4 regions of the Arthrobacter sp. SIMBA_036 genome follow, and region 1 is predicted to be linked to each of the others. Evidence: riboswitches for the same ligand, from Rfam matches in the RefSeq annotation. Region 1 holds a riboswitch; each other region holds the start of a gene.
What was found. A riboswitch is a leader RNA that binds a small molecule or an ion and turns the genes downstream of it on or off. The one in region 1 is predicted to bind cyclic di-AMP.
Positions count from the first base shown of each region.

Region 2: another riboswitch for cyclic di-AMP. It lies ahead of SB659_RS08720 (hypothetical protein); the one in region 1 lies ahead of SB659_RS04510 (C40 family peptidase).
Region 3: another riboswitch for cyclic di-AMP. It lies ahead of SB659_RS11445 (hypothetical protein); the one in region 1 lies ahead of SB659_RS04510 (C40 family peptidase).
Region 4: another riboswitch for cyclic di-AMP. It lies ahead of SB659_RS09885 (hypothetical protein); the one in region 1 lies ahead of SB659_RS04510 (C40 family peptidase).

Region 1 covers NZ_JAWRXG010000002.1:394,039-401,399, forward strand. The annotation lists gene SB659_RS04485 (molybdopterin molybdotransferase MoeA) at 1-1,002, opposite strand, end outside; gene SB659_RS04490 (DUF6457 domain-containing protein) at 999-1,316, opposite strand; gene SB659_RS04495 (molybdenum cofactor guanylyltransferase) at 1,306-1,905, opposite strand; gene SB659_RS04500 (HNH endonuclease) at 1,960-2,460, opposite strand; gene SB659_RS04505 (NlpC/P60 family protein) at 2,746-3,543, opposite strand; gene SB659_RS04510 (C40 family peptidase) at 3,643-4,347, opposite strand; cyclic di-AMP (ydaO/yuaA leader) riboswitch at 4,409-4,575, opposite strand; gene SB659_RS04515 (M23 family metallopeptidase) at 4,714-5,538, opposite strand; cyclic di-AMP (ydaO/yuaA leader) riboswitch at 5,543-5,784, opposite strand; gene SB659_RS04520 (metal-dependent transcriptional regulator) at 5,926-6,621, opposite strand; gene serC (phosphoserine transaminase) at 6,922-7,361, shown strand, end outside.
Region 2 covers NZ_JAWRXG010000005.1:122,791-130,151, forward strand. The annotation lists gene SB659_RS08705 (cation diffusion facilitator family transporter) at 1-434, shown strand, start outside; gene SB659_RS08710 (universal stress protein) at 486-1,523, opposite strand; gene SB659_RS08715 (FAD-binding protein) at 1,942-2,643, shown strand; gene SB659_RS08720 (hypothetical protein) at 2,749-3,543, opposite strand; cyclic di-AMP (ydaO/yuaA leader) riboswitch at 3,547-3,730, opposite strand; gene SB659_RS08725 (copper resistance protein CopC) at 3,847-4,482, opposite strand; gene SB659_RS08730 (NCS2 family permease) at 4,599-6,041, shown strand; gene hutG (formimidoylglutamase) at 6,125-7,081, shown strand; gene SB659_RS08740 (hypothetical protein) at 7,148-7,361, shown strand, end outside.
Region 3 covers NZ_JAWRXG010000007.1:140,431-147,791, reverse strand. The annotation lists gene SB659_RS11460 (alpha/beta fold hydrolase) at 1-718, shown strand, start outside; gene SB659_RS11455 (DUF6480 family protein) at 841-1,101, shown strand; gene SB659_RS11450 (ATP-dependent DNA ligase) at 1,122-2,186, opposite strand; cyclic di-AMP (ydaO/yuaA leader) riboswitch at 2,382-2,531, shown strand; gene SB659_RS11445 (hypothetical protein) at 2,546-3,649, shown strand; gene SB659_RS11440 (PucR family transcriptional regulator) at 3,794-5,008, opposite strand; gene ald (alanine dehydrogenase) at 5,218-6,336, shown strand; gene SB659_RS11430 (hypothetical protein) at 6,402-7,229, opposite strand; gene SB659_RS11425 (RNA polymerase sigma factor) at 7,226-7,361, opposite strand, start outside.
Region 4 covers NZ_JAWRXG010000006.1:69,530-76,890, reverse strand. The annotation lists gene SB659_RS09895 (glycosyltransferase family 39 protein) at 1-1,604, opposite strand, end outside; gene SB659_RS09890 (glycosyltransferase) at 1,601-2,929, opposite strand; gene SB659_RS09885 (hypothetical protein) at 3,101-3,979, opposite strand; cyclic di-AMP (ydaO/yuaA leader) riboswitch at 3,984-4,167, opposite strand; gene SB659_RS09880 (ATP-binding protein) at 4,276-5,769, opposite strand; gene SB659_RS09875 (response regulator transcription factor) at 5,773-6,513, opposite strand; gene SB659_RS09870 (hypothetical protein) at 6,715-7,361, shown strand, end outside.

The sequences.
Region 1 (7,361 bases):
AAGCGCCATCATGGCAGCCAGCGGGTTGCCCGGCAGGCCGAGTATGAACCGTCCGTCCGGGAGCTCTGCAAGCACCGCGGGATGGCCGGGCCGCATGGCGATGCCGTCGATCAACAACCGGCCGCCCAGCTCGGACACGGCTCGCCGGAGATGGTCCGTCGCCGAGCCGCCCGTCCCGCCCGTGGTGATAACGACGTCGGCAGGAACTTCCGTTTCAACGGCTGCTTCTGTGGGGATGAGTTCTGTGGGGATGATCTCTGCTCCGGCCAAGTTTGGCTCGGGCTCCTGAAGCGCAGCAAGCCACTGGCCGTAATCGTCTCCCACCCTTGTCTGTTCGCCCGCGATACCGCCCAACATTTCGACGACGGCTCCCAGTTGGGGTCCGAAGGTGTCCCGGACCTGCCCCGGCAGTGGGACGCCCGAGGTCACCACTTCCGATCCCGTCAGCAGGAATCTGACCAAGGGCTTGCCGCGCACGTTGAGTTCGTCCAGCCCGGCAAGGGCGGCAAACGCTATATGGGCTGGATTTATCACAGTCCCGGCTTTGATCAACACTTCCCCTGCAGCGGCTTCCTCCCCGGCCTTGCGGATGTGCTGCCCATTGCGGGGCTCACCCGGTTTTGCGGCCCCGCCCAAGACAAGGACGGGCAGCCCGTCATCATCGGTGGTAATGACGCCGCTTTCGCTGCGGAGAACCGCCTTGGCACCGGGCGGGATGAGTCCTCCGGTGACGATGGGGCTGGCTTGGTGCGGCGCCAGCCTGTGGCCCCGCTCGCTCAAGATCCACGGCCCGCTGCCGTTCACTGCCCAGCCATCCATGGCTGACGATGCATAGTGGGGCATGTCCTGGACTGCCAGGACGTCGTTGGCCAGGACGCGCCCGAGGGCTCGCCGGAGCGGAACCGGGCTCGGCGGGATCGGGGTGGCGACCTCAAAGGCACGCTGCCGGGCCTCAGCCCACGTATGTGCCGCGTGGTGGCCCGGGTGGGGGGCCTCCGTCATTCCGCTTCGGTCCCCGGCTCCGTGTAGTCCATGGCAGCTTTCCGGGCCACATCCAAGGCAGCAGCCATGGAGTCGGCGTCGTTTGCCTGGCCAATGCCCCGGGCCATGCCCGCTGCGTAACCGGCGATGAACGTGGTCAGGGGTGCCGCCGGCCGCACCACCGAATGCGCGGCTACCCCTGCTACGGAGAGGACCCCATTGACGTCTACTTCCACACCCTCTAGCTCAAAGGCCTGCAACAGTACGCGGCACCATTCCTCGAGCGTCTCTTCCTGGCTCTTCATGTCCGCCTCCAACTCATCGTCAATGCCCAAGATCCTCAATGCCCAAAGCCGCTGCGTCCGCCCAAGTGTCTACGTCATCGGTGGAACCGGCAGGGACGGCAACAGTCAGCAGGTTCAGCCTAGCAAGGAGCCCGAAAACAGAGGAGTTGGTCAACCTACCCGAATCGCGTGCCGCTTCAACTTCCCGTTGCAGGGCGGCCTTGCTGTACATCCCGAGGAGCGGCTGCTTCCGGCCATCGGCGGCCACCGCCATGGCGCCATCCATGCCCGGCTCGGATTGGAGCCGCTGCACCAAAGGGGCCACGCCACGAACAGCGTGTGGCATGTCGCATGCCAGTACCAACGTCCAAGGCGCGGAAGCACCGTTAGCGCCAAGACGATCCAACCCGGCCGCGATGGCGGCGGCCGGCCCGGCAAAAACGGGTTCTTCCCGCGCCCTGAGGATCCCCTCAGGGACCTCCATGCTGCCCGGTCCCACAACCACCACTTCCCCAGCACCTTCGGCAGCGCGCAGGGCATGGGTCAGGAGGGTGTCGCCGTCGTACCGTAGTTCGTTCTTCGGCGCACCACCCAGCCGCGTGGCCTTGCCGCCAGCGAGAATTACGGCATCGAATTCCATCCGCCCACACTACCGGTCATGGGCGGGACTCACCCTAAGCCGCAATCGCGTACGTCAGGCAGCGGATTCAGGCAACAGGAAGGGATCCCAGTCCGGGGCAGGTTTCTCAAGTTCCTTGATCTGCCACATTGTTCCTTGGGGCACGCCGGGTTTGAAGCGGAGTTTCCAGCCCATTTCCGCCAACGTATGATCGCTCTTGGCGTTATTGCACTTCAGGCACGCCGCAACCAAATTTTCCCAAGAATCCGCGCCGCCCCTGGATTTGGGGTGGACGTGGTCAATAGTGTGTGCTGTTTTGCCGCAATAGGCGCAGCGGTGTCCGTCGCGGCGAAGAACACCGCGCCGGCTCACGGCGGTGACCCGGTTGTACTTGGGACGGATGTAGCGGTTGAGGAGGATCACGGAAGGTCTTCCGAGAATCTCTTGCGGCCCGACGACGGGATCGTCGCCTTCGGCCACCACGCTTGCTTTCCCAGTGAGCACAAGGACCAGCGCCCGGCGGAACGTTACTACCGCCAGCGGTTCATATCCAGCATTCAGAACGAGTGTGCGCATGCACGTACCTCTTCACGGCCGCACCCGTCAGGGGCACGAGGGCCGGCTGCCCTCTGCATGTACGGGCTGTGGATCGACACCATAAGGGTAAGCACTTCTATGCCATATCAACGAATTTATCTGTCGTTTCACGTGCGATGTCGGCAAAAATTTGTGCGGTGTTCAGAATTAGGCGCCCCATGTGCGGCGTTCCAGAGCATCCTCTGCAGGTTAAAGAAGAACACATCGGTTAAAGCAGAACACCCTGCCGGCATGGAGCCAGCAGGGTGTTCGGAAGAGGTGAACTTAGCCGTTGACGCGGATGAAGACCGGGCCGGAGCCTACGTTTACGCTGAACAGCTTGGTGGTGTAGCCGTCCCAGCCACCGTGGACCGCCATGCCGTTGCCTACGTACACGGCAATGTGGGCCTCGCCGGCCAAACCGCCGTTGGCGTAGTAGGCGAGGTCACCGGGCTGTGCTTCTGCTGCACTGACCGTGCGGCCGAGGGAGAGGTAACCAGCAGGCCAGTCGTGGAAGTGGATGCCCACGGCAGCCAGCGAGTTGGTGACCAGCATGGTGCAGTCCTGGTTCACGCCCAACTGCGCGTAGGCGGCTGCAGCAATTGCAGCACCGAGGCCGCTGGAGGCAACCGGAGCCTTGGTAGCGCTGGAGGTGGAGTTCACAGCCAGGGTTGCGTTACCGCCGGTGGTGGCAGTGGTCGCGGGGGCACTGGCCTGAGCAGCTGCCGTCGGCGCAGCTTCCGCCTTGGCAGGAGCCTGCTCAACCACGGGGGCCGGAGCTTCTACCGTGGTGATCACGGGGCTCTCGTAAGAGATGGCAACAGTGGAATCAGCTGCGATCGTTGCCTGTGCTACCGGCTGGACGTCGAGGGTGGACGTGGAGGTCGACTCACGCTGAACGTTCGTATCAGCCGCGTTGGCAGCTACACCGCTGGTCAGGACAAGGCCTGAAGCGGCGGCAATTACTGCGGCTTGGCGGCCGACGCCACCTGCGTTCTCACTGACTGCTTTTGCGATGACGGCAAGCGAGCTCGTCTTGGGAGCTTCCGCGCGGTGCCGTGCAACCTTGTTTGCACTGATCATGATGTTTTTCTCTTTCGTATCCGCGCTATGGGGTTACGCGCGGGTAGTGACCGACCAGCACTTGGGGGAATGCTGCTCAGTCGTGAACTGGGTGTTTTTCTAGCGGAGAGTGAAGAAGGAGGATGTACCCGTGGCAGCTGCTGCATGCAGCAACGTGCCCTGGCTCGGGTTCAAGGCGCTGATCATCATGCCGTTGCCAACGTAGATGCCAACGTGGGCTCCGCCATTCTGCATGACGAGATCGCCAGGAGCAGGAGTGTTGGTGGGCTTCATGACAGTCCAGGCGTTCGTGCGTGGGATGCTGATGCCGGCCTGGGCGTAGACCCACTGAGTGAAGCCGGAGCAGTCCCAACCGTTGGGCGTGGTGCCGCCCCAAACGTAGGGGTGGCCGATGCCGGTGTAGGCGATTGCTGCCAGGCCCGAAGCTGCGGCGCTGGAAACGCCATCCTTGGCTACGGCCGACTGTGCGGTAACAGTTTCCGACGTGCCTGCGTTGTTCGTGGCGCCTGTAGCGGCCTGGGTTGAGGCATCGGGAGTCTCGGCAACTGCCTGGACAACCTTCGGAGCCTCCTGCGTGGCCACAACGGGGCTCTCGAAGGCAACGGTGGCGGTGGGCTCCGCGGTTACCACTGCTGTGGCTACCATCTGCTGGGTACCGGAGGCTTCCGAAGCGGAAACGCCGGTGTCGGCAGCCTGCGCGGGCAAACCAACGCTGAGAATGAGACCGGAGGCTGCTGCCAACACGACGGCCTGGCGGCCTACTGTACCTGCGTTGGAAGAAACAGCCGTAGAAAGAGTGTTCAAGGGGTTCTTACGAACCGCTTGGGCGCGGTGGCGCGCAGGGGTAGTGCGTGATGACACGTAGGTAGCCTCTCCCAATGCCTGCGAGGTGAGCTGTCGGATTCGGATGGGAGTCATCCGGCCGCGCTGCTTCAGAGAAGCTTTGCGACTTAACCCCAAGGCCTTCTTGCGAAGACCAGAAGTGGTTCCCCCGCCCCTGCCAGACGATTTTGCGAACGGAACTCGAGCGGTGGCAGAGCTAGGCAATCCACTCAAGTGCACCGGCCCCCTAAAAAGCCGATGCGTTATGTACGGTACAACAGTTGAACGCGAATGTCACATTCAGGTCACGAGCGGCCTCATGGAATCGAGAGATGGCCATCACGTTGGTCAGAGCCAGCCCATGGGGTCAACGACTTCGCCATTGACCTGGACTTCAAAGTGGAGGTGGCAGCCTGTGGAGGCTCCCGTGGTGCCGCTGAGGGCCACGACGTCGCCGCGGCTGACCGTCTGGCCCACCTTGACGTTGAAGGACGACAGGTGGTTGTAGGTAGTTTCCAAGCCGTTTCCGTGATCTATGACCACACGGTTGCCGCCACCGTACTCGTGCCATCCTGCGAAAGTTACTTTGCCGGCCGCGGCAGCATGGACCGCGGTGCCGCACTGCGCCACGAAGTCTTGGCCGCGGTGGAAGTCACCGGTGCCGCCCGTCAGCGGACTGACGCGGTAACCGAACGGCGATGCGGTGACAAGCGTGTCCAAGGGGGCACCCAAAGTGCCTTGGGACGATGAACGCTGGATGCTGGCCACAGACTGGGCGCTCAGTAGCTGCTTCAGCTTGCCATCGGGATCCGCTGCCGTGGAAACGGCAGCACGGCTGAAGTCGATTTTGGCCGATGCCGCTGCGGATACCTCCGGCTGGGTACCGGCTACAGACAGCGCAGACTCGGTTTGGCCAGAGTCCGAGGTAGCCATCATCGGGCTGGTGCCTGGCAGGCCGACTGTCAGCGCCAAGCCGGTAGCAGCAAGGGCGATGCCGGCTTTCTGACCTACTCCGCTGGCTGCGGCGAAGTCGGCCACTTGACGCAGCGGACCTTTCCGTCGCCGCTGGCGGCTGGCCTCGCGGGGCCGGATTTCCGTAGCAACGCGGGCAGGCCCCACCTCAGCAGCAGGGCCGGATGCGCGACGGCGGCCCCTGACGTTCTGCGATGTCAAACTCTATTCCTCTCTGAAAAGCCTGCGAAGTTAGCTGTCGGATTCGAGTCAGAGAGTTCAAAGACCCGGCCCGCGCTCAGCGCTCACGGCACACAGGTATCCCCAAGAGGACCTGTATCAGTGGGCACTTCTGCTGCGGACTTCACCCCAAGGCTGCTTCTTTAGACAGCCGCTAGTGGTTCCCCCGCCTCTGCCAGTAAGGGGTGGAACACCTGATCCGCTGGCAGAGTTCGGCTCCGGATCAGGTAACGCTTTGGTATCGGCGCCAATAATCAACTATAGGGGATTAAGTCCCCCAGTAATAAATTCGTTATCAACAGGGAAATAGTGATGGCAAGTCCTGCCACAGCAGGAGAATTGCAGCGGCGCTTAATGTTGCCCGGCGTATTAGCCGAGGGAAACAAAGACGTGGCCGGCGACCTCGGGAGGAAGTTCCAAGGCGCCTTCAATGCCGGGGACCCGAACGGAGATGTACTCGCCCACTCGCTCCAGTGACACTAATGCTCCTGGCCGGATTCCACCTTCATCCAACTGGGTCAACAGCTCCGGCTCCACTTGGATAGGTTCGGCGAGGCGGCTGATGAGCACCCGCGAATCGGAGCCGTAACCGTCCATGGCCTGCAGAAGGTTGACATCCGGGCGGTCCGCAGGGACGGCGGCCAAACCACCGATTGCTTCGAGCCCTGGGATCGGATTGCCGTAGGGAGATTCGGTGGGGTGCTCGAGAAGCTCGTAAAGCCTGCGTTCGACGCGTTCGCTCATAACGTGTTCCCAACGGCAGGCTTCGTCATGGACGTAGGCCCAATCCAATCCGATCACATCTGCCAAGAGCCGCTCGGCCAGCCGATGCTTACGCATAACTTCGGTGGCCCGCTTACGGCCCGCTTGGGTCAGTTCCAGGTGGCGGTCATTGGAAACTATGACCAGGCCGTCCCTTTCCATTCGTCCGATGGTCTGTGACACGGTGGGGCCGGAGTGTCGGAGACGCTCGGCAATGCGTGCGCGAAGGGCAACAATGTTCTCTTCTTCAAGCTCCAAAATGGTCCGAAGATACATCTCAGTGGTATCGATCAGATCCGTCATCCCGCTCAGCTCTCCTCGAACGCAGTCTCTTGCGTAGCTCCACCGTACCGCGCCCAACTCGGTGGGCGGGGCTTGATTCGCCCGCCCTTAACGCAAGACCAGCCTAGCTTATTAGGAATTACTCTTGATAATTCCGTCAACGGGGAACGGTTGCATATGCTCTGCGTGCGTTCCACGTGGCGGACTATGACAACTCCAGGTTCCTGCCAAGGAGGGTGTTCGGGCAGAATTGGGGAGTCGAAGGGGCAGTAGATGCCACCTGCCACGACCCCCCTCTAACCGATACCCCATGGAGCCAACGTGAGCGACACCAGCATCACCATTCCCGCCAACCTGCTGCCCAAGGACGGACGGTTCGGCGCAGGACCCTCCAAGGTCCGTCCGGAACAGGTCGAGGCATTGTCTGCCGCAGCCACCACCATTCTGGGCACCTCGCACCGCCAGGCCCCTGTCAAGAACCTGGTGGGCTCGGTCCGCGAAGGCCTCAGCGAGTTCTTCCGTGCCCCGGAGGGCTACGAGGTCGTCTTGGGAGTAGGCGGTTCGACGGCGTTCTGGGACATCGCAGCCTTCGGCTTGGTGGAGAGGAAAGCCCAGCACCTTTCCTTCGGCGAGTTCGGATCCAAGTTCGCCGCGGCCACTGACAAGGCACCTTTCCTGGACGCGTCATCCATTATCAAATCGGAGCCTGGCACCCGTCCCGTCGCCGCAGCCGAGGCAGGCGTGGATGTTTACGCATGGCC
Region 2 (7,361 bases), on a different contig from region 1:
TCCTTGGTTCAATTGCCGTGATTGTGGCTGCCGTTGTGATCATGACCACCGGCTTTACGGCAGCAGACCCGATTGCGTCGGTCCTCATTTCCCTCATGATCATCCCCCGGGCCTGGCACCTCCTGCGAGACGTGGTGGACGTGCTCCTTGAGGCAACGCCCAAGGGAGTTGATGTGAACATGATCAGGGAACACATCATCGCCGTCGACGGAGTAGTGGAGGCCCACGACATCCACATTTGGACCATCACCTCAGGGGTTCCGGTCTTCTCGGCCCACGTGGTGGTGGAGGACCAAGTGCTTAACGCCAGCGGGGCCGATAGCATCCTCGATCAGCTGGGGACCTGTCTGGGCCGGCATTTCGACACGGAGCACTGCACGTTCCAGTTGGAGCCCGTCAGCCACTCCGAGCACGAGTCACACCAGCACGCTTAGCCGGGAGCTAGCACTCCCGGCTTGGACCCAGCACTCCCGGCCGGGACCGACCTACGCTGCCCCGAGCATCGGCCCGAACTGGGGCCGGTCAGCCAACCGAGGGTCTTCCCTGTCCGGGACAACCAACACCGGCCCCTTGGCATGGTGAAGGACGCCATCCGAGGTGGAGCCCAACAGCATTCCGGCGAACCCACCACGTCCGCGAGTACCCAGGACAACAAGCTCCACCCCGCCGCTGGCCTCGACAAGGACCTCCACCGGTGAACCGTCCCTGAGTTCCGCTTCTACAGTCAATGCAGGGAAGTGGCTCTTGAGCCAGGCCACGCCCGCCTCAAGCTGGACCTTGATGTCCGCGAACAAAGCGTCCCGGTCCATGGGTGCAGGCACCCAAGCAAGTGAGCCGCTGTACTGCGGCACAGCGCAGATAACCCGGAGCTTGGCGCCTATCCGCATGGCTTGTTCCGCCGCATCAAGTACTGCCACCCGGGCTTGCTCCGAGCCGTCAACACCTACCACCACCACGTTCTCCACGGTCCGCGGACCGGACTTTGCGTGCTGGGCTTTGATGTGTTTATCCTCGGTGTTTTCACCTAGGCGGTCCGCGCAGTACAACGGAACTGTTACGGTGGGGCACTTGGCGTGGGCCGGCAGCGCGCTGCTTACCGATCCCAGCAGCCGACCCACAAAACCGCCCCGCCCCCTGCTTCCAAAAACAAGAAGTGCGGCGTCCGCCGAAAGATCCAGCAGCACGCCCGCGGCGTCGCCGTTTTCCACAGAGGCGTCAACGTCGATGGCATAACTGGAGACTTTGTCCATGGCTTGGGCAATGATGGCCTCCGCGCCCTCGCGGATCACCGAATCGTCTACGGTCGCATAACCGCCGTCGAGCCCTGACGCAGCAAAAATAGGTACCGAATATGCCGTGACGATGTGCAGGGGTAGCTGGCGGCGTTCGGCTTCCCTCGCTGCCCAAACCAAGGCGCACTTTCCATGCTCGGATCCGTCAACTCCGACCACGATGCCACCAGGCGCCACTGCCTGGTCCTCGCGGTCATTCGGCTCATTGATGTGCCTGCCGTGCTGGTCCATGGGGGCCCGCCTCTCCACCTACTGCTTGATGTTCCGGCTATTCTGCCAGAGGTTTCTTCCTACGGCTTCCCGCAGGCACTGGTGTCAACAACCGGGGCGAAAGATCTCAAGGAATCTCTTCCGCCAATGCCCACTATTCTCGGTCCACAGGGCCTAATCAAGGCGACTTTGGGCTATGTGGGTAACGGTCCGGGCTCAGTTCTTGGACCCCGTTATTGCGGTCCGCCAGGACGCCGAAAAACGCCTCCTTGAAAGCTATCCTTGGCCGAAAAAGTTCGGTAGTGTTCGAGTCACTGAATGGACGGGGAATGTGTTTCACAACACACCTCGGCCATTAGCTGCGGCCGCTTGGGATTTCCGACTGGGCCCACGCGCAGCCCGAACAGCACCGATGTCAAGGAGGAACCACGCAGTGTCACTGACGCCTGATTCCGGCATGGAACGTACCACCACCGTGGTCATTGGAGCCGGCCTCTCCGGCTTGGCAGTGGCCAGTGAGCTTAGCCGCCACGGAGTCGGTTCCATCGTTCTAGACGGCTTCGGCGCCTTGTCCGCTTCCGGACAGAACGTCAACACGGGAATGCTTCAGCGATGCGACGCGGGTGACCCTGGAACCATCCAAGAACGCCACGAGATCCTCCGGCACTTGCGCAACTACGCCGCCAACCACCACATAGATGTGCGCAATGCCACGCGTGCACTCCGCCTTGATTTCCTCGGGCGTGAACCATCCGCGCAACTCGGTTACGGGCTGTCCAAAAGCTTCACGGGGGCTGCTGCCAACGCGGCGTTGGAGCTCTCAGGCCCCATGGAAGCCGCCCCGCGCCAATGGGCTGTCCATACAGCGGACGGCATTCTGTTGGCGGATCACATAGTGGTGACGCGCTGCGCACAAAGCCAACTGCGTCGCATGCTGTCCGAACTGGGGATCGCCCTGGGCCAGAACTTTGCCACGGCCATGCGTGCCCTGGGAATGCACCTCGTGGGCGTCGGTGAACTCATTGCGCCCAGCCCCAAGGAGGTGCTCCGGCAAGCCAAGGCCGTGGGGCAGGCGATTTCGTCAAAGGTCGCTTTGCCTGGCGGATCCCTTTCCACTGGCTCCCGTATGGCCATCGCCTGAGACTTAATCGCACAACTGCGAACACCAAAGACCGGCACGGTCGAAAGACGCTAGTCCTCCACCATGCCGGCCTTTGGTTTGCTGCCTAAAGCTGCAGCCTGAAGCTTATGCGCCCGCGCGCACGTACGTGACAGGTCCGACGGCGGTCATCCAGCTAACAGGGTGGATGCCGGTCTGGTTGCCGTTGATGCCACCGCTGATGGCCTGACCGTTGCCAATGTAAATGGCAACGTGACCGGACTGGACGATCATGTCGCCCGGCAACGGTGAGCTGACTACCTTGCCGTAGTTCAGGAACTGCAGGGGCGCGAGGTCCCCAACAGGGATGCCAGCCGAGCCAAGGGCCCTTTCCACCATGGCAGTGCAATCCTGCATGATGCCGATCTGCGCGTATGCCGAGGCGACCATGGCGGCGTTTACACCGCTGGCCGGCGCGGCGGCCGCAGGAGCTACAGGCGCTGCAGCCGGTGCGGCTGCAGTGGCCTTGACGGCAACGGGTGCTGGAGCAACAGCTGCGGCGACTGCCTTCTTGGCGACCGGGGCCTGAGCGGCGGGAGCGTCGACGACGGGGGCCGGCTTTTCGACGACCGGGGCTGCCTCGGAGGCAACAGTGGGACGCTCGAAGTTGACGGTTGCCGTAGCTGCAGCGGTGACGACCTGGTTAGGCGCCCCGGTGACGTGTTCCGCTACGGTGGCGGGGCTGGAATCCCGCTGAACGGGCGGCTCGGCAGCGTGTGCCGCTACGGTGCCGGTCAAGACCAAGCCCGACGCCGCGGCGATCACGGCGGCCTGGCGACCAGCGCCGGACGCGTTGCCGGCAACGGCCTTGGAGATGGAAATAAAAGGATTAGGACGTACGGTGTCCGCCTTACGACGGCCGCGAAGAATGCGTGAAGACATGAAAGAGCCTCTCCCGATGCCTGCGAGGTTAGCTGTCGGATTCGGATGGGAGTCACCCGGCCACGATCCCCCGCTGTGCAGCGGAAGCCTCGTGGCTTCACCCCAAGGCACGCTCGAAAGCGACCTAAATTGGGTTCCCCGTCTCTGCCGTGGTTTGTCTGCGAACGGATTCCGGGACTGCGGCAGAGCTAGGCAATCAGTCCGGAAGTGCCCGCTACGTGGAACAGGCACAGTTACAACCGTACGGGATCCTTCCGGCAAAGTCACATTTCTGTAACGGACAGGCTTCCTGCTCAGGCTTCCCTACTCAGGCTGGTCGTCGCCGTCTGCCTCGTCCGGGACTGCCAGTTTGCGGCGCGCAGTCACTGCCAGGTACGCCACTATGCCAACTGCGACCACAGCCAGGCCCACTATGCTCCAAGGAAACGGCTCGGACGAGTCCTGGGCACGCACGCCCTCGCCCGCCCGAGGCGCACTGCTGCTGCCGGGAGCCGCTTCGCCCGCAGTCGGGACCGCCGCCAAGGCGGACGGCACCGCAGCGCCGCCTGCCGACGTCGTACTTCCAGTGGTTGCCGTGAAGCTGAAGGTGCCTTCAATGGGATGCGAGTCGGAGCTGACCACGCGCCATACAACCGTGTATTTGCCCGCCGGGGCACCGGAACGCAACTTTTGCACGGCTTGGTTGTCGATTATTTCGACGGCGCCGTCCGCCCAGTTCTGCCCGCCCTCGCTAACGGTGACGCCGGATCCGATGGCCAGCGGCGGGTTGTTGAACGTGATCGAAACCGACGCTGGAACCTCTGCCACGGTGGCACCGTTCGCTGGTGCCGTTGACTCAGCGACATCGTGCGCGGACGCTGGCGCTGCTGAAAACAGCAAAGCGCCGGCGAAGGCAAGAGCTGCGACGACGGCGGCCAGAAGCGTGCGGGTTGTACGCATTTGGGGCGGTTTCTCCTAGTGTTGGCTTCCTTACAGAGTAGGCGAATGGTCACAGGCACCCGCTCCGCGGGGCATAGGATTTGATAGCACACTCCCCCCGAACCCCGGAGACCTTCATGCTGAAACAAGGTTCTGCCCTTGACCGCTACTTCAAGATCACCGAACGCGGATCCACGTACTCGCGGGAAATCCGGGGCGGGTTCGCGACGTTCTTCGCCATGAGCTACATCGTGGTTTTGAACCCTCTCATCCTTTCGGGCGCCGATTCCGGCGGGGGTACCTTGGGGTCGGCTGCTGTTGCGGCGACCACTGCCTTCGTTGCAGGCATCCTGACAATCCTCATGGGCGCCTGGGCCAAACACCCATTTGCCTTGGCCACCGGCTTGGGCGTTAACGCCTTTGTAGCGGTCACGGTTGCCACGCACCCGGGCCTTACCTGGCCGGACATGATGGGTTTGGTGCTCCTCTCCGGCCTGACCATGCTGATCCTGGTCCTGACCGGTTTCCGGACGGCTGTGTTCAAGGCAGTTCCCGATGCCCTAAAGACCGCGATCGTGGTGGGCATCGGCTTCTTCATTGCCTTGATCGGGCTCGTGAATGCTGGCTTTGTCCGCCGGATCCCCGACGCCGCCCACACCACGGTTCCCCTGGGGCTGGGCGTTGATGACAAGTTGCTCGGCTGGCCCACACTGGTGTTCGTCGTCGGGCTGATCCTGACCATCGCCCTGGTTGTCCGCAAGGTCCGCGGTGCGATCCTGATCGGCATCGTGGTGTCCACCGTGCTTGCGGCCATCCTCGAATTCACGCTTCACATCGGCCCCAGCTTTGATGGGAAAAACGTCAACCCCCGCGGCTGGTCGCTGGTAGCACCCACCATCTCGCAATGGGGTGCCCCCGATCTGTCCCTGATCGGCAAAGCCAACCCTGTAGGTGCCTTCCAACACCTCGGCTTCATCGCCGCCGCCCTGCTGGCTTTCGTGATCCTGCTCAGCATCTTCTTCGACGCCATGGGCACCATGGTGGGCTTGGCCAACGAGGCAGGCACCGTGGATGAACACGGCAACATCCCCAACGTTGACCGTGTCCTTCAGGTGGACGCCCTCGGTGCCATCATCGGCGGTGGCTCCTCCGTCTCCTCGAACCAGATCTTCGTTGAATCCGGCGCCGGCATCGGGGAAGGCGCCCGAACCGGCCTCGCCTCGATCGTCACAGGCCTCCTGTTCCTGGTGGCCATGTTCTTCACCCCACTGATCAACCTGGTTCCGTTCGAAGCCGTAGCGCCGGCACTAGTAGTGGTGGGCTTCATGATGGTTTCGCAAGTGGGCAAGATCGACTGGCAGGACTGGGGCCTCGGCATCCCCGCCTTCCTGACCATCGCCCTTATGCCGTTCACGTACTCGATCGCGAACGGCTTGGGGGCCGGCTTTATCTCCTACGTGCTGATCCGCGCATTCCAGGGCCGCGCGCGTGAGGTGCACCCACTCATGTGGGTTGTGGCAGCGGCGTTCGTGTTGTTCTTTGGCATCGGCACCATCGAGGAGATGTTCGGGGTCAAGTAAGGGCAAGGCCCGAGTCCGGAGACCCAGACACTCCCGACGCCGAAGTGCTGGTTTTCATCCACTCCTTCGGGTGTGCTTGAAGCATGGGACCAACAAGCAGCCAGAGCCTCACTGTAGACATCAGCGCCAACCCTTGGACCGGCCGTTTCGACGGCGACGGCGCCGAGCACCGCCGCTGGTGGCAAGCCGTGGTGCCCCACACGCAGGCAGCGGCCGAGGCAGCTGCCCGGCCCGCCGTCGTGCTGGGTTTTTGCAGTGATGCCGGGGTCCTTCGGAACAAGGGCCGCGTGGGCGCCGCTGCGGCGCCTGCAGCTATCCGCTCGGCGCTGGGCCCGTTGGCCTATCACCTGGACCGTGACGTGTTCGACGCCGGCGATGTGCTGGTTGAGGGCGATGCGCTCGAAGTGGGCCAAGAACGTGCCGGGCAGGCTATTTCGAAGCTGCTCGACGCCGGAAACCTCACCGTGGTTTTGGGCGGCGGGCATGAAACAGCGTTCGCCAGCTACCTTGGTGTGGCCGGATCCGAATCCGTTCAAGGGAAGCGACTGGGTGTGCTGAACCTGGATGCCCACTTTGACCTGCGGGATGAGGCAACTCCAAGCTCGGGTACGCCGTTCCTGCAGATGGCCACGGCGGAGGCCGAGGCCGGACGAAAACTGAACTACGCCGTCGTCGGAATTTCCGAACCCAACAACACCCGGACGCTTTTCGACACCGCAGACCGGTTGGACGTGAAATACATCCTCGACGAACAATGCTCGCGCGAAGCGGTGGAAGTATTCGTCGCGGACTTTTTGGCCGGCATCGACGTTCTTTACTTGACGATCGACCTCGACGTCTTGCCTGCCTCGGTGGCGCCCGGCGTTAGCGCCCCTGCTGCGTACGGAGTGCCCCTGCCGGTGATCAGTTCCGTGTGCCGCCAAGTTGCCGCGAGCGGGAAGCTGCTCCATGTGGACGTTGCCGAGTTGAACCCGGAGTTCGACATTGACTCCCGGACCGCGAAGGTCGCCGCACGGCTGGTAAACAGCCTCCTCGCCTAGCGGCGGCGCACGACCCTGTTCATCTCCTCCCTCTTCCGCATAGCCTGTGTGGAGGAGAGGATGGCGATGGGTCCGAGTGCTGTGCAGGAGAAGTGGAGCTGGGTAGCGGGACCGGTAGCGGTCGCTTTGGGCTTGGTAGCCCACCTCCTCTCAGGTGGAAGCGCCCCCTCCGTGCCCGTGCTGCTTGCATTGACGGCACTGTGCGCATTGGCGGCAGAACTTATTGGCCGGTGGATTCACGGACCCATACTGCTGCTACTGATCTCCGGCCTTGCACAGC
Region 3 (7,361 bases), on a different contig from region 1:
GCCAGCCGCAAGCCACGGCAGCGCGAGCAGCGAGCCCGCCTACATCCTGATCCACGGCATCGGGGTATCGCACAGGTACCTCGCCCGGCTCCACGCGGTCCTTGGCGCGGATTCCCCCACCTATTCCTTGGACCTGCCAGGTTTCGCAGGCACGCCCAAGCCGGGACGGCGACTTCAGGTAGAAGATTACGGGGCGTTCATTGCCGCGGCCTTGGCGTCCTGCGGAATCGAGTCCTACATTTTGGTGGGCCATTCCATGGGGGTGCAGTTCGCGATTGAAGCTGCGTTGCATGCACCGGAGCATGCCGATCGCGTGGTCTTGATGGGCCCGGTGGTCGACTCCAAGCACAAGAACCTGTGGCGCCAGTCCGTTGCGCTCGGCCTCGATGGCCTGCTGCGCGAGAGCCCGTCGTCCAACTGGTTGGTCATCAGCGATTACCTGCGTTGCGGACCCCGCTGGTATCTCACCGAGCTGCCCGTCATGATGCAGTACCCAACCCAGGCACGGTTAGCCGGGATTACGGTGCCGGTACTGATCCTCCGTGGAAGCCGCGACCACGTGGCCGGGCCGGAGTGGTGCCTGCGGCTCTCCAGGACTGTCCCCCAAGGACGCTTGGTGGAGATTCCCGGCGTCGGACATGTGGCCCAGCATATGCGCCGCAAGGCAGTGGCCGACGCCATTCGGAGCTTCGTCTCCGCGACGGCCCGCCACCGCTGAGCGGCGCCCCTGGAAGTGTACGACGCCGGCCGGTCACCCCGCCTGCCCTTGTTGGGTCCGTGTTGCCCGGCTAGGCTGGCCATATCAACGCAATAGTAAGTTTGCTTACGAAAGGGTTGCTCGTGACCAAGGACTCGAAGGAAGAAACACAAGGCTTCGGCGTAACCGGCGCTAAGGGACCCGTGGACACCACGGCTTCAGCGGACAGCATCCATGAAGACCCGGAGATGCGCCGGGATCGCGATGATGATCCCGCTGCCTCGGCAAACCCCGACCCCCTCAACGGCAACATCACCGGGCTGGAACCGGGAGGGGGCGTCCCGCCAGGTGAAACCCCGCCCGCCGAGGACAGTATGAGCATGGATCAAGGACACGACGAGTAACGCCGTAGCTACCCCGTAGACTACGTGAGCTTCAGGATCTCGCCGAGATCGTAATCGGCCGGTTCCTCCAGCTGGGAGTAGGTGCAACTACCGGGTGTCCGGTCGGTCCGCCACCGCCGGAACTGGGTGGTGTGCCGGAAACGATCGCCCTCCATATAGTCGTACGCCACTTCGATCACCAGTTCAGGGCGAAGCGGGACGAAAGAGAAGTCCTTGCCGCCGCTCCACCTGCTCTGGGCCCCAGGCATCCTGGAACCACCCGCCGCTTCATCTTGCGTGGCCCACTCACCCCATGGATGGTCGCCGAGGTCCACCTGGTACGGTTCCAACTCGGCCACCAGGCTCTCCCTTTTGGCCATGGGGAACGATGCCACCACCCCCACGTGGTGAAGCCGCCCGTCGTCGTCGTAAAGGCCCAGCAGCATGGACCCGACGACCTTTGCCGTCTTATGCCAACGGAAACCCGCCACCACGCAGTCCGCGGTTCGCACGTGCTTGGTCTTGAACATGACGCGCTTGTTGGGTTGATATGTGCCGTCAAGTGGTTTGGACAGCACGCCATCCAGCCCTGCGCCTTCCAGTTGGACGAACCACTCCTTGGCCCTCTCCAAGTCGGTCACTGCGGGGGTGATGTACACAGGGGGTTCGGCCGTGGAGAGTGCTTGCTCCAGGATTGCTCGGCGTTGCGAAAAAGGCCGACCCGTCAGGTCCTCGTCGCCTAACGCAAGGATGTCGAAGGCGACCATCGACGCCGGGGTCTTCTCCGCCAGCATCCGGACCCTGCTATCGGCAGGATGGATGCGTTGCTGGAGAACCTCGAATTCCAGCCTGTTGCCTTGGATCAGGACAATCTCGCCGTCGATGACGCACTTGTCCGGAAGGTTCCCCTGCAGCGCCGCCACGAGCTCCGGGAAGTACCGGGTCATGGGCTTCTCATTCCGGCTGCCGAGGACGATCTCGTCCCCGTCCTTGAAGACGATGGTCCGGAAGCCGTCCCACTTGGGCTCGTAGTGCCCAACATCGGGGATGTCAGGGACTGACTTGGCGAGCATGGGCGAGACGGGCGGCATCACGGGCAGGTCCATAGGTCAATGTCTACCTGCCCTGGCCCAGTGAAGCTAGTGTTCGGCGATGGATATCCGGCCGTGTTGCGGGCGGGACCTGTGACGACCGCGCAGCCGTTACATTAATGTGACTTTGTTTTCCGCCTAGGGTAACTTCATAGGGCGACCCGGAACTCCGCTGGGCCGTTTCCGGGCTGACGCCGAGCTCTGCCGCAATCCGGGATTCCGCTAGACCCACGGCAGAGACGGGGGACCCAGTGTTCCGGGCTTGTTCCCCGACAAGCCCTTGGGGTGTAGCCGCCAGCCGCGGCCGGACGGCCTCGTCCGAACCCGACAGCTAACCTCGAAGGCGTCGAGAGGCAACAACCATGTCCCCAACCATGGATCAGCCGCGACGCGCCCTGCGTGAGAGCGAGCGCGCCAAACCAACCGGCCGCCGTCGGGCGTCCACTGACAGTCCCGCAATTGCCGACCCGGCAGTACCGATGACCCGTGCGGCACGGCGTGCCGCCGAGCGGCAACGCGAGCACGCTTCCGGCGTGGGCATCGACGACGACGCCAGCCAAGCCGTTGACGCCGAACGACCCGCCGCAGCGGAGCCCCAGCCCAGGCAAACCGCGTTCGAGGAAACCGCGAGCGTCCCCGAAGCTCTGGCCGGAGAAGCCCTAGCCGCCGAAGCTCTGGCCACAGTTCAGATTCCAATCGTTCCGGCCGTTCAGCCCGCCACTACTGAAGCAGTCACGGCAGCCATCCCGCTCCAAACGGCCGAGGTCTCAGCGCTTCCGCACCACCGGCCGCGCCAATACAGTCGCGAACCATACGCGGTACTACACAAGGCCGCGTCAGTCCGCCACATGAGCCAGCGCATGGCCATGGTGGCTGGGGCATTGGGGCTCGCCTTGACTGTGGGCACGGTAGGCCAGGCTCTCGATCTTCCGTTCTTCGGCAGCGAAAGCAAGGTCACGGACGCCAGCGGCGGCGGCGCCGGTGACACGACTGCACAAACCACGGCCTCGATCTCCGGTGTTCCCGGTGGTTCCAGCACCGCATCCGCTGTGGCTGCCTCATCGGGTGCAACGCCATCTGCGGAGTCATCCGATGTCAGCCAAGCTGCCACTGTTCCGGACGCGCCGGATACCGCGGCGTCGTCGTCGCCCGCGGCCTCCGGCACCCCCACAGTTTCCCTTGCGCCGCCAGTGTGGGTTCCTTCGGCAGCCCAACCAGCAGCTCCGGGCACGCCAGCCGCACCCGCGCCTGTTCCTGCTCAGCCTGTTCCTGCCCAGCCAGTTGCTAGCGGCGCGGCTTCGGACAACGTCCCAGCACAGCCGCCCACCTCGACGCCTACTGCCACCTCAACGCAGCACCCCACGGCAACACCCACACCTCAGCCCACCGCCACCCAGGCCCCGAGCCCTGCACCGCAATCCTCGGGGCAGTCGGCGCTGGGATCCCTTCTCGGCACCGTCAAGAAGGCGCTCAAATGAGCCCTCGACTGCCTACAGCGTTCGGACACACTGGCTGGCATGGCCGGTACTGCCGCGCGAGCCGGACGGCCTTGGTTCGGGGCCGAATTGGCCGCTGGAGCTGCCAACGACTCCAGCGCTCCTGAGAGGCCCAGGGTCACGGGACTAGATCCTCGGCCTGCCGGCCCAGCGCCGTGCCTTCAACGCTGCGTGCAACTCAAGCCGAACCGCACCATTCACGGGATCTGCGCCAATGAGTTGGCGTATGCGGCCGAGCCTGTTGTAGACGCTGCTTCTGTGAAGGTGAAGCTTGGTGGCGACATCTTGGACCGAGCTGTCGTTGTCGTAAAGGAGTTCCAGCACCGGTAGGAGTTCACCGTTGCGGTCGTGATCCTCCAAAGCGCGGAAATGCACGCTGCTTGTGTCATCCCAGCCGCCTGGAGCCTGAAGTCGGTCGAAAAGTTGGTAAACGCCTACGGCCCTGACGTCCACGAGCTCGCCCAACGGCGGATCCACAGCGGCAGCTTGTGCAGCGACTTTTGACTGCCGGTACGCAGCACCAAGTTGCCGGATCACGTTGAACGGCTCGCTGATCCCCAAAATGACACGGTCCACGGTTCGCCCGGCGCGCTTGGCAAGCTCCAGCTGGTAGTGCACCAGGACCTGGGCGTGATCGGCCCTGCCGCCGGATTCGCGGAACAAAACCACGGAGTGGGTCTCTGTGCCGGCACTGAAGAGGGCCGGGTTGACCCCGATAGTGGACTGGAGCGCTGCCGAACGGTGCGTCAGGGTCGCGGCGAGGGGGTCGACGTCGGACCTCGCGCCGTCCGCATCGAGGATGGTCACCAGTTGCCACGGACCCCGGCCTTGGATTTCCTTCCACCCCGCAACAGCTGCGATCGCGTTTGATTCCCCACTGCAGGCCGCCATGAACTCCTGTTCCCGGCGTCGCCGGAATTCGGACTCTGCGGTGTTTGAATCGAGGAGCAAACCGGCCAACAGGTCCAACTCGTCACGTACGCCCGGCAACTGGGCGAGTATCGCCGTCGCACTTTGTTCGTCGGCGTCCTGTTGCACCCAGAGGTAGCCAACGCGGAAGCCCCGCACCAGCAGGGGCACGCAGACGCGGCCCAACATGCCAAGTTCCTCGTTGGCGGGGACGACGACGGGGCGGACCGCCGTCGAGATTCCGTGCGATAGCTGCCACACGCTGACGTCGGAGGGAACCCGTTTACTGAGGAGGAAGTTCACGCGGACGCGATCGGCGTGGGATTGGTTGGAGCTGTACGCAAGAAGCAGCCCGTCGAGGTCTTCCAAGGACAGTCCCCGGCCCAGTTTGGCCGCTACCTGTTCAACGATCTGCTCCACGTCCTGCTGCATCCCGAAAGCGTACCAACACCAGACGACACCTGACGGCCCAGCAATCGACAAATGTCGAACACTGCGCGCGGAAAACCCTGATTTTCCGCGGTTTTGCTGCCACGGCATTGAGGAAACCATGTCGCCTGCCTCACAGCCGGATTTATTCTGGAATCACAGCCCGCAGCAAGGATTCGGCCGAAAATGGCCGCTAACAATGGAGCCCTCACATGATCATCGGCGTCCCCAAAGAAATCAAGAACAACGAATTCCGCGTAGCCATCACGGCCTCAGGTGTTCACGAGTTCCGCACCCACGGACACACGGTTCTGGTGGAGCGCGGCGCAGGCCTCGGCTCGGGGATCACCGACGAGGAGTACTCGATCGCCGGCGCCGAGATCGTCAACGAAGCTGATGACGTCTGGGCCCGCGCCGACATGGTCATGAAGGTCAAGGAACCCATCGCGGCCGAGTACCACCGCTTCCGGAAGGGCTTGATCCTCTTCACCTACCTGCACCTCGCTGCGGAACCGGAGCTCACCGCCGAGCTCATCAACTCCGGCGTCACCGCGATTGCCTACGAAACCGTCCAGGACGGCCGGGCACTTCCGCTGCTCGCTCCCATGTCCGAGGTCGCAGGCCGGCTTTCCGTGGTTGTCGGTGCTTCCTCGCTGATGGCCCCGGCCGGCGGTAAAGGCGTCCTCTTGGGCGGCGTACCGGGCGTCCGCCCGGCAAAGGTCGTGGTCCTGGGCGCAGGTGTGGCCGGAACCAACGCCGCCGCCATGGCCCTGGGGCTCGGTGCCGACGTCACCATCATGGACATCAACATCAACCGGCTGCGCGAGCTGGATGCCCTTTACCAGGGCCGCCTGAAGACGGTTGCCTCCAACGCCTACGAGATCGAGAAGTCAGTAGTCGACGCAGACCTCGTCATCGGTTCAGTCCTGATCCCGGGCGCCAAGGCCCCCAAGCTCGTCACCAACCAGCTCGTAGCCCGGATGAAGCCCGGTTCGGTACTGGTGGACATCGCAGTTGACCAGGGCGGCTGCTTCGAGGATTCACACCCCACCACGCACCAGGAACCCACGTACAAGGTCCACAACTCGATCTTCTACTGCGTTGGCAATATGCCCGGCGCCGTTCCGAACACCTCCACGTACGCACTGACCAATGTCACCCTGCGCTACGCGGTGGCTCTTGCCAACCTGGGAGTCCGGGCTGCGTTCGATCGCGATCCTGCCCTCGCTGCCGGCCTCAACATCGCCGGAGGCCACGTGGCCCATCACTCCGTATCCGAGGCACACAACCTGCCCCTCGTCACCGATTGGCACAGCCTGGTCTCTGCATAAGGACCTTTCAACTCCCCAGATTGACACGTAAGGGCAATGTTCCACAGGAACATTGCCCTTACGTGTTATCTCGTGGGAAGTGTGGGGACGCCAAGGACACCGGGCACGGCCGGGCTGGCCGGCACGGGGATGGCGGGGCGTTCCACAGGGGGAAGCTCAACACCTGGCGGGGTGACGGGTGCCGTCACTGGCGGGCTGGGAATGCTGAGATTGCCAGGATCAACGCGTGGTGAAGCCTTGGGGCTCGGGCGTGAAGCGCCTTCTCCGGGCGTGGAACGCGGGTCTGGGTGCGCGGCGCCGGACGGGCCGCCGGGGTTAGCCGGCGCTGTCCCTCGGGCCGGGGCCGGATGCGTCGCTTCATTAACGGGAAGCGGATCCGGGGTGCTGACAGCGGGCTCGCCCTTCCGGGGAGCCTTGCCGGATGTTGGGGCCAACTGGCTGACCACGGAGCCGATCGCTGCGCCAACGTGTTGGACAACGGCAGGGATGCCGCCCTCCGAGGCAGCTGCGGCCGTGGCTCCGCCGGCCAGGGTTGCGGCGACAGCGAAGCCTGCCAGCGCGGTTCGCCGCTTCCGACGACGCCGGGCCGCGAGTTCGTCCTCTTTGGCGCAGGAACCCGTGGCTGCCACCGTGGCGAGCACCGACGTCGGCACCTCCGACAAGGCTGCAGGACCGTCCGCCGTCGTAAGTTTGCTGGTGGCCGCTGCGGGGCCACTGACCATCAACGCGCGGACGGCAGCCGAGGGCGACGGCGGCGTGCTTGCCCAAGAGCGCAGTTCAAGCAATTCGGACCGGATGCCGCCGAGGTCGTCCGAGCACGCGTCGGCATCGGCGAGGAGGCGGTCGATGGCCTGCTCGTCGTTCATCCTGAGCCGTGCGGTTTCTTCACTCATTCTGAGCCGTTCCTTAGTAGTGCGCGCTTCTTCAACGCGCCCAGTGCCCTGCGTTGCAGTTGTTTCACGGCGCCTTGGGACTTACCCATGATCGCTGCGGTTTCTTCCACGGAGAGGTCTGCGACCACCCGC
Region 4 (7,361 bases), on a different contig from region 1:
CCACCGAAGGCGCCGTTTTGGGCACCGGAGGGTCCGGACATCGGGATTGAGCCCGTGTGTGGTGTTGCGGCGGTAGCAAGAGTCCAGGCGGTAGTGCCCAGGCCGCCCGCCAGGAGCGAAATGATGACGACGGCGGCTGCCGGAACCCGTTGCGCCCAGCGGTTGGTTCCACCGCGTAGCCGCATCGTATCCACCCGGAGCAGGAGCCCCGCGGCAGCCAGTACGCCCAGCACCACCACGGCAACCCTCAGCCATGGCATCCAGGAAGCGTCGCGACCCAGCAGCACTGCGGACCACAGGGCGCTGCCCAACAAAACAACGGACAGCGTTATCCGGGCGGCCCAGAAGGAGCGTCCACGCCAGAGTTCAACGCTCCCTATGCCGATCAGTGCGGCGATGGCTGGAGCCAAGGCCACTGCATAGTACGGATGGATGATGCCCGTCATGAAGCTGAAAATCCCTGCAGTGACCAGCAACCAGCCGCCCCACATCAACAGGGCAGCCCTACTGCGTGATGTCCTGTGCTCGCGGCGGGTGAACCAAAACCCAGCCGCCAGCAAGATCAGGGCAGCAGGCAGGAGCCAGGAGACTTCGCCGCCAAAGCTCGTGCCGAACATGCGGCCTATGCCGGCAACTCCACCGAAACCGGTGTTCCCCCCGCCGCCAGCGCCCGCGCCGAAACCACCGCCCCCGGGGCCGCCGCCTGCCGCACCGCCGCCTGCGCCGCCGTCGCCCGAGCCGGTGATCCTGCCCAGGCCGTTGTAGCCAAATGTGAGCTCCAGGAAGCTATTGGTTTCAGAGCCCGCCATATACGGCCGAGCGGAAGCTGGAGTCAGTTGGAAGAGTGCGATGTAAGTCCCTGCGACCACCACGATGCCGCCCGCTGCGCCGAGTAAGTGGAGGATTCTGTTCCGCAGGGTGGTAGGAGCGGCCCACACGTACGCCAGAGCAAGGCCCGGAACGATCAAGAAGCCCTGCAGCATCTTGCTCAGGAATGCCATGCCGATGACGGCGCCAGCGGCCGCGAGCCACTTCCAGCCGGCCTTTTCGATGGCCCGGGTGGTCAGGTAGGCCGCCAGAACCAAGCAAAGGGTGAGCATGGCGTCGGGATTGTTGAACCGGAACATCAGTGCTGCAACCGGTGTCAGAGCCAAGGCGGCTCCTGCGATCAGCCCTGCTGCCGGCCCGGTCACGCGTTTGACGGCCAGATAAAGGAAGCCGACGGCGGCAACTCCCATGAGTGCCTGCGGCACCAACATGCTTGCGGGGGAAAAGCCAAAGACGCGACCCACCAGTGCCGGGATCCATAACGACGCCGGCGGCTTGTCCACGGTAATGGCATTGCCGGCGTCGAGCGAACCGAAAAGCAACGCAGTCCAGCTTTTGGTACCGGCTTGTACGGCTGCGGCGTAGAACGAGTTGCCGTAACCGCTGGCGGCGAGGTTCCACAGGTACAGGAACGCGGTGGCTACGAGCAGGCCTGCGGCGGACGGCCGGACCCAACGGGGCTGACCGCCAAAGGCGATACGCTCCCACCGGGTGTGGTCGCCGCCGGCTTTAGCGGGAGTGGCTTGGACTTGCGGCGAAATCAGGGCGGTGCTCATGATGCGGACTCCTCGGCGACTGATTCGGTGGTTGGCTTACGGAAGACCCAGAGGCGGAACAGCAGGAACCGTGCGGCCGTCGCGAGGAGGTTGGCAGCCACGACGGTGCCCACCTCCACCCAAGCGGTCGGCGTCGTGGTTCCGTGCACTAAGGCAAGCGCTCCGGAGGTGAGGGCCAGCCCGATGCCAAAGACAATCAGGCCTTCAAAGTGATGCCGGGCAGGGTTGCCGCCTTGGATGCCGAAGGTGAAGCGCCGGTTGGCGGCCGTGTTGGCGATCGCTGTGATCAGGAGCGCCAGGAAGTTGGCGAGCTGCGGGTCCATGAAACCTCGGCAAAAGAGGAAAATTGCCAAGTACGCCACAGTGGAAGCGGCGCCGATCGCGCCAAACCGGACCAGTTGGCCGAAGAGGCTGCTTTTTGGCGTCAGCTCGGCAGTTCGCGAGGAAGCGGGGAGCGGGCCGCGGGCTAATGCGGCGCGGAGCTCGGGGACCGGGATTCGCCCGGTCACCAGGTCACGCGTGAGGCGCGCCATCCCTTGAAGGTCGGCTAAAGCGGTACGTACGACGTCGACACTCGAGTTGGGGTCGTCCGTCCAGTCAACCGGGACTTCATGGACCCGGAGGCCGCAACGCTCGGCTACTACCAGCAATTCGGTGTCGAAGAACCACGCGTTATCCAAGGTGTGCGGGAGCAGCCGATGGGCAACGTCTGCGCGGATGGCTTTGAAGCCACATTGCGCATCGGAGAAGCGGGCCCCCATCAAGGTGTGCAGCAGCATGTTGTAGCTGCGGGAGACGAATTCCCTTTTGGGACCGCGGACCACCCGGGAGTTGCGGGCAAGGCGGGTGCCGATGGCGAGGTCTGAATGACCCGAAATGAGGGGCGCAAGGAGCGGGGCAAGGGCGGCCAGGTCGGTGGAGAGGTCGACGTCCATGTAGGCCAAGACCGGCGAGGGCGAAGCCAGCCATACTTGCCGCAGCGCGTTTCCACGGCCTTTTTCCTCGAATCGCATCACCGCGATTTCCGGGATTTCCCGGCCAAGTCTTTCCGCGATCCGGAGGGTGTTGTCCGTGCTTGCGTTATCGGCCACGGTGATGCGGAAGCTGTGGGGGAACGTGTCCGCAAGGTGCGCGTGCAGCCTGCGGAGGCAGGCTTCAACGTCGCTTTCCTCGTTGTGGACCGGGATTGTCACGTCAAGGACCGGAACGGCGGTGTGGGTATCAACCGGAGAGCGCCGCGCTTGCGCAAGCGGTACAGCGGAGGATGCCGGGTCCCATTGACGTGGGCTTGGTGGTGCGCCTGTTGCCGGATCTGTGAGCGTCATGTATCCAGCGTGGGGCAGCCTCGTATGAGTGCTTTAGGCGGAAGCTGTGATGTGACTGTGAAACCGGAATTGCCGCACCGTCCCCAGTGCCTACTGCAGCGGATGCTGTAGTGGACATGCAGGGACAGTGCGGCAATCAGGGCCAGTGCGGCGATGGTTAGCCGTGGTGGTTTAGTACCAGTTATTGGCCAAGTGGAACGCGAGGGCAGCCGAGGGGGAGCCGTAGCGTTGCTTGATGTAGTCCAGCCCCCACTTGATTTGGGTCTGGTAGTTGGTCTGCCAGTCAGCGCCGGCAGTAGCCATCTTGGAAGCGGGAAGGGACTGGACAATGCCGTAGGCACCGCTGGAAGCGTTGGTCGCGGTGGTCCGCCATCCTGATTCCCTTTCCCACAGGGCGTCCAAGGCGGTCATTTCGCCCTGGCTCCAGCCGTAGCTGGAGAGAATGCTTGCTGCATAGGCCTTGGCGCCGGCAGGATCGTCTACAGCCACGGGGGTGGCGGCAGCCTGCGCGGCAGCAGCGGTCTTGGCGGCGGCAGCGTCAGCCGCCTGCTTGGCGGCAGCATCGGCAGCAGCTTTTTGTGCGGCAGCGGCTTGGTCCGCAGCGGCCTTGTCAGCTGCTGCTTTCGCTGCTGCTGCTTGGTCGGCAGCAGCTTTGTCCGCTGCTGCCTTATCTGCCGCAGCCTTGTCAGCTGCTGCCTTGTCTGCAGCGGCCTTGTCTGCAGCGGCCTTGTCTGCAGCGGCCTGCCTGGCGGCGTCGGCCTTTGCTACAGCTTGTGCCACAGCGTCCTTAGCCTTGCTGTCAGACTGTGCGGACGACTGGGTCTCCGCTGCCTTGCTCATTTCAGGAAGAGTGAACGCCGCATTCGCGGCCTGGCCCAGCGATGCAACACCCAGCCCTGCGGCGATAACGCCGGCCACTACCGACATGCGGTAGCCGCTTTTACCCCGGCGGGCAGCGTTCTTTAGGACGGACTGCGACTTGGTCAGGGGTGTGCTGTGTTCGTCACGGTGGCGCGCGGAAGGGCGCGCCTGATCGTTAAATTCAGACATGGTTTGATTGCCTCTCAGCGCCTGCGGAGTTAGCTGTCGGGTTCGGATGAGGTCATCCGGCCGCGCATCACGCTGCGGCTTCACCCCAAGGGCCGGCACTAGGCCTGGCCCGGAGACTCTGGGTCCCCCGTCTCTGCCTCAAAGAAGAACGGACTCCGGGAAGTGGCAGAGCTCGGCGCATCCCGGAAGTGGGCCAGTTGGAGCGACCCACCCTTTCGACGGTACAGGACCCTTCGCCCAAAGTCACATTTAGGTAACAGAGATCACGATTGCGGAGAGTCGGCTTGCTCGTTTCGTTACGTCAGTCCGGTGTTCATTGACGGAAGACGCAAGGCGAACTCCGTCCGTCCCGGACGGGATGTCACTTCCACGTTCCCCCCATGTGCTCGGACTATGGACTCGACGATGGACAGACCCAGCCCCGAGGTACCTTCGGACCCCGACCTGGCAGCGTCTGCACGGGCAAACCTCGAGAAGATGCGGCGTTGAAAGTCCTCGGGTATGCCAGGGCCGTTGTCCGTCACGGAGACCACGGCGCTGCCGTCTGCCGAAAGCGATACACCGGTCACCACGGTAGTGCCCTGATCGGTATGTTTGCGGGCGTTCGAGAGCAAATTGGCCATCACCTGATGCAGTTGCGTCGCATCTCCCCGGACGGAGATCGGTTCATCGGGAAGCCGCAGTTGCCAGTGATGGTCCGGTGCCATGACTTTCTCGTCATTGACGGTCTCAATGACCAACTGCGTGAGGTCCACATCGGTGACATGCAGGGGTTGTCCCTCATCCAAGCGGGCCAGCAGCAGCAGGTCCTCTACCAGCGTGGTCATGCGCTCCGACTGGCTTTGGACGCGGGCCAACGATTTGCGGCCGTCATCGGTGAAAGTTTCCGTCATCCGCAGCAGCTCTGTGTAGCCACGGATGGCAGTGAGCGGCGTGCGCAGTTCGTGGGAAGCGTCCGCGACGAATTGGCGGACCTTGGTTTCGCTTTGCTGTCGGGCTTCCAAGGCGTTCGCTACGTTGTCCAGCATCTGATTCAGGGCATAGCCGACGCTGCCCACTTCCGTCCCTGGATGCGCGGCCGAAGGCGGCACCCGTACGCCCAGTGCCACCTCACCGGCGTCGAGCGGCAGACGGGATACTTTGGTGGCGACGTCGGCCAGTTGCTCGAGCGGACGCATGGTCCGTCGAATGACCACGGTGCCTGCGAGGCCAATCAAGACAAGGCCACCCAACGACACAAGGACCATGGTCCATACCAGCGAAGCCTCTGTGCTTTGTTTGTCAGCCAGCGGCAGGCCTGTCACGATCACGTCTCCGTAGGGGGTTTCGACGGCGACCAGGCGGTAGTCGCCGTTGGAGAGCGAACGGTCCACGGGCAGGTTCCCGCGGGGGAGTGACAAAAGTACTTGCTGATCCGCGGAGGACAACGCCACCCGGTTGCCGCCGGCATCGATGAGCCCGGAGCTGCTGACCGTGGTTCCGCTGATGCGGGCGTTGAGCGTTCCTGCGCCTTGGCCACGCGCTTCCAGCGGGTCAGGCCTTCCGGACGAGGGAAAGTTCGACGGCGCCCTTCCGAAGTCGTTCGCGCGGCCCGAGGCTTGTGCCAGCTGCATGTCGAGCTGCTTATTGAAAACCAAGTCCATGGACGCGTAGCTCACCAGCCCCACGGCACCGCAAATGGCGACCAAAAGGACCATGGCTACGAGGACCAAGCGGGTGCGCAAATGCCAGGTCGATGGATTGAGCCAGCTACGGTGCGGGGTCTTGGCTACTCCTGAGAGTGTGGTCAATTCTTAGTCCGCGGGCTTGATGACGTACCCCGCGCCACGCACGGTGTGAATCATTGGAGGATGGTTTGCTTCGATTTTCTTGCGCAGGTAGGAGATGTACAGTTCCACGATGTTGGCTTGGCCACCGAAATCGTAGTCCCACACCCTGTCCAGGATTTGGGCTTTGCTGACCACCCTTTTGGGATTTTCCATGAGGTAACGCAACAGGTCGAACTGCGTTGCGGTGAGGGGAATGTCCTCGCCGCCACGGGTGACCTCGCGGGTGTCAACGTTCAGCCGCAGGTCTCCCACCACCAGTTCCGCCGTGTCCATCGCCGCGACCCCCGAACGCTGGATCAGTCGGTGAAGTCGAAGGAGAACTTCTTCCATGCTGAAAGGCTTTGTCACGTAATCGTCCCCGCCGGCAGCTAGGCCCACGATGCGGTCCTGAACCGCATCCTTGGCCGTCAGGAACAACGCCGGCACCTCAGGGGCAAAGGCACGGATGCGGCCGAGGGCCTCGACGCCGTCGAATCCGGGAAGCATGACATCCAACACCAGTACATCCGGACGAAATTCCTTGGCGGTTTTCACAGCGTCCGGACCGTCCACGGCGACGGCCACTGACCAGCCGGCCATCCGAAGCCCCATGCTCATAAGTTCGGCCAAACTGGGCTCGTCATCCACTACCAAGGCGCGGATGGGGGAACCGTCCGGATGGGACAACTGGGGGAGGTTATTGGTCATGGAGTGCGGTGTGGCCATGGGACTACTCTCCAGTCTGCGGGTTTGCCCGCGCTTTGCCCGCCCTGTGAGGACGCTGTGAACTCAAGACTAGCGAGGTGGGAACCCCGAAGCACTCTTATCCACAGGTCACAGGGAAGCCTTCAGTGCCACACAGGATCCGCACAGCCAAACGTCCGATGCTGGGCGTAGTTCCTGATCACACGCTAGATGGAGAGCACCATGAACGAGCAGAACCAGCCACCGGTTAACCCGGGCCCGGCAAACCAGCCACCGGTTAACCCGGGCCCGGCAAACCAGCCACCGGTTAACCCGGGCCCGGCAAACCCGGCGCCGGGTGGGTCGTCCAACGCAGGCTCGGGATGGGCGTGGTCATCCCCGGAAGAGGGCCACAACACCCCTTACAGCCCCCCGTCCGCGGGGTGGGGTGCGCCGCCGTCGGCTGGGGGGAGCGCGCCGCAAGACACCACGCAACAGGTCCCACAGCAGACCAACGCGCCGTCTGCAGGGTGGGGTGCGCCGCCGTCGGGCCCCCAACGCTACGGTTCCCAGCGCCCGGGTTTCGGTAAGGACGCAAAGCCGTGGACTCCCCGGCGAATCCTTGTGGTTGCCGGCGTGGCAGTGGTGGTCGCTGCCGGAACGGCGGCAGGGATCTACACCCTCGGCGGGGGAGCGGGAACGGCGGACGCGGCAAACGTGGCACAGAACCAGAACGGGAATTCGGGACTCAACGGTCAGCCAGGAGGAGGCCAAGTCCCGGGCGGACCTGGCCAAGCCGGGGGAGGATCGGGGTTGCGCGGGGGCAACGGCGCGGGCCTGGGAGGCGGGCTCGCGGCGTCCATCCATTCGGAGTACGTGATCCTCAACGG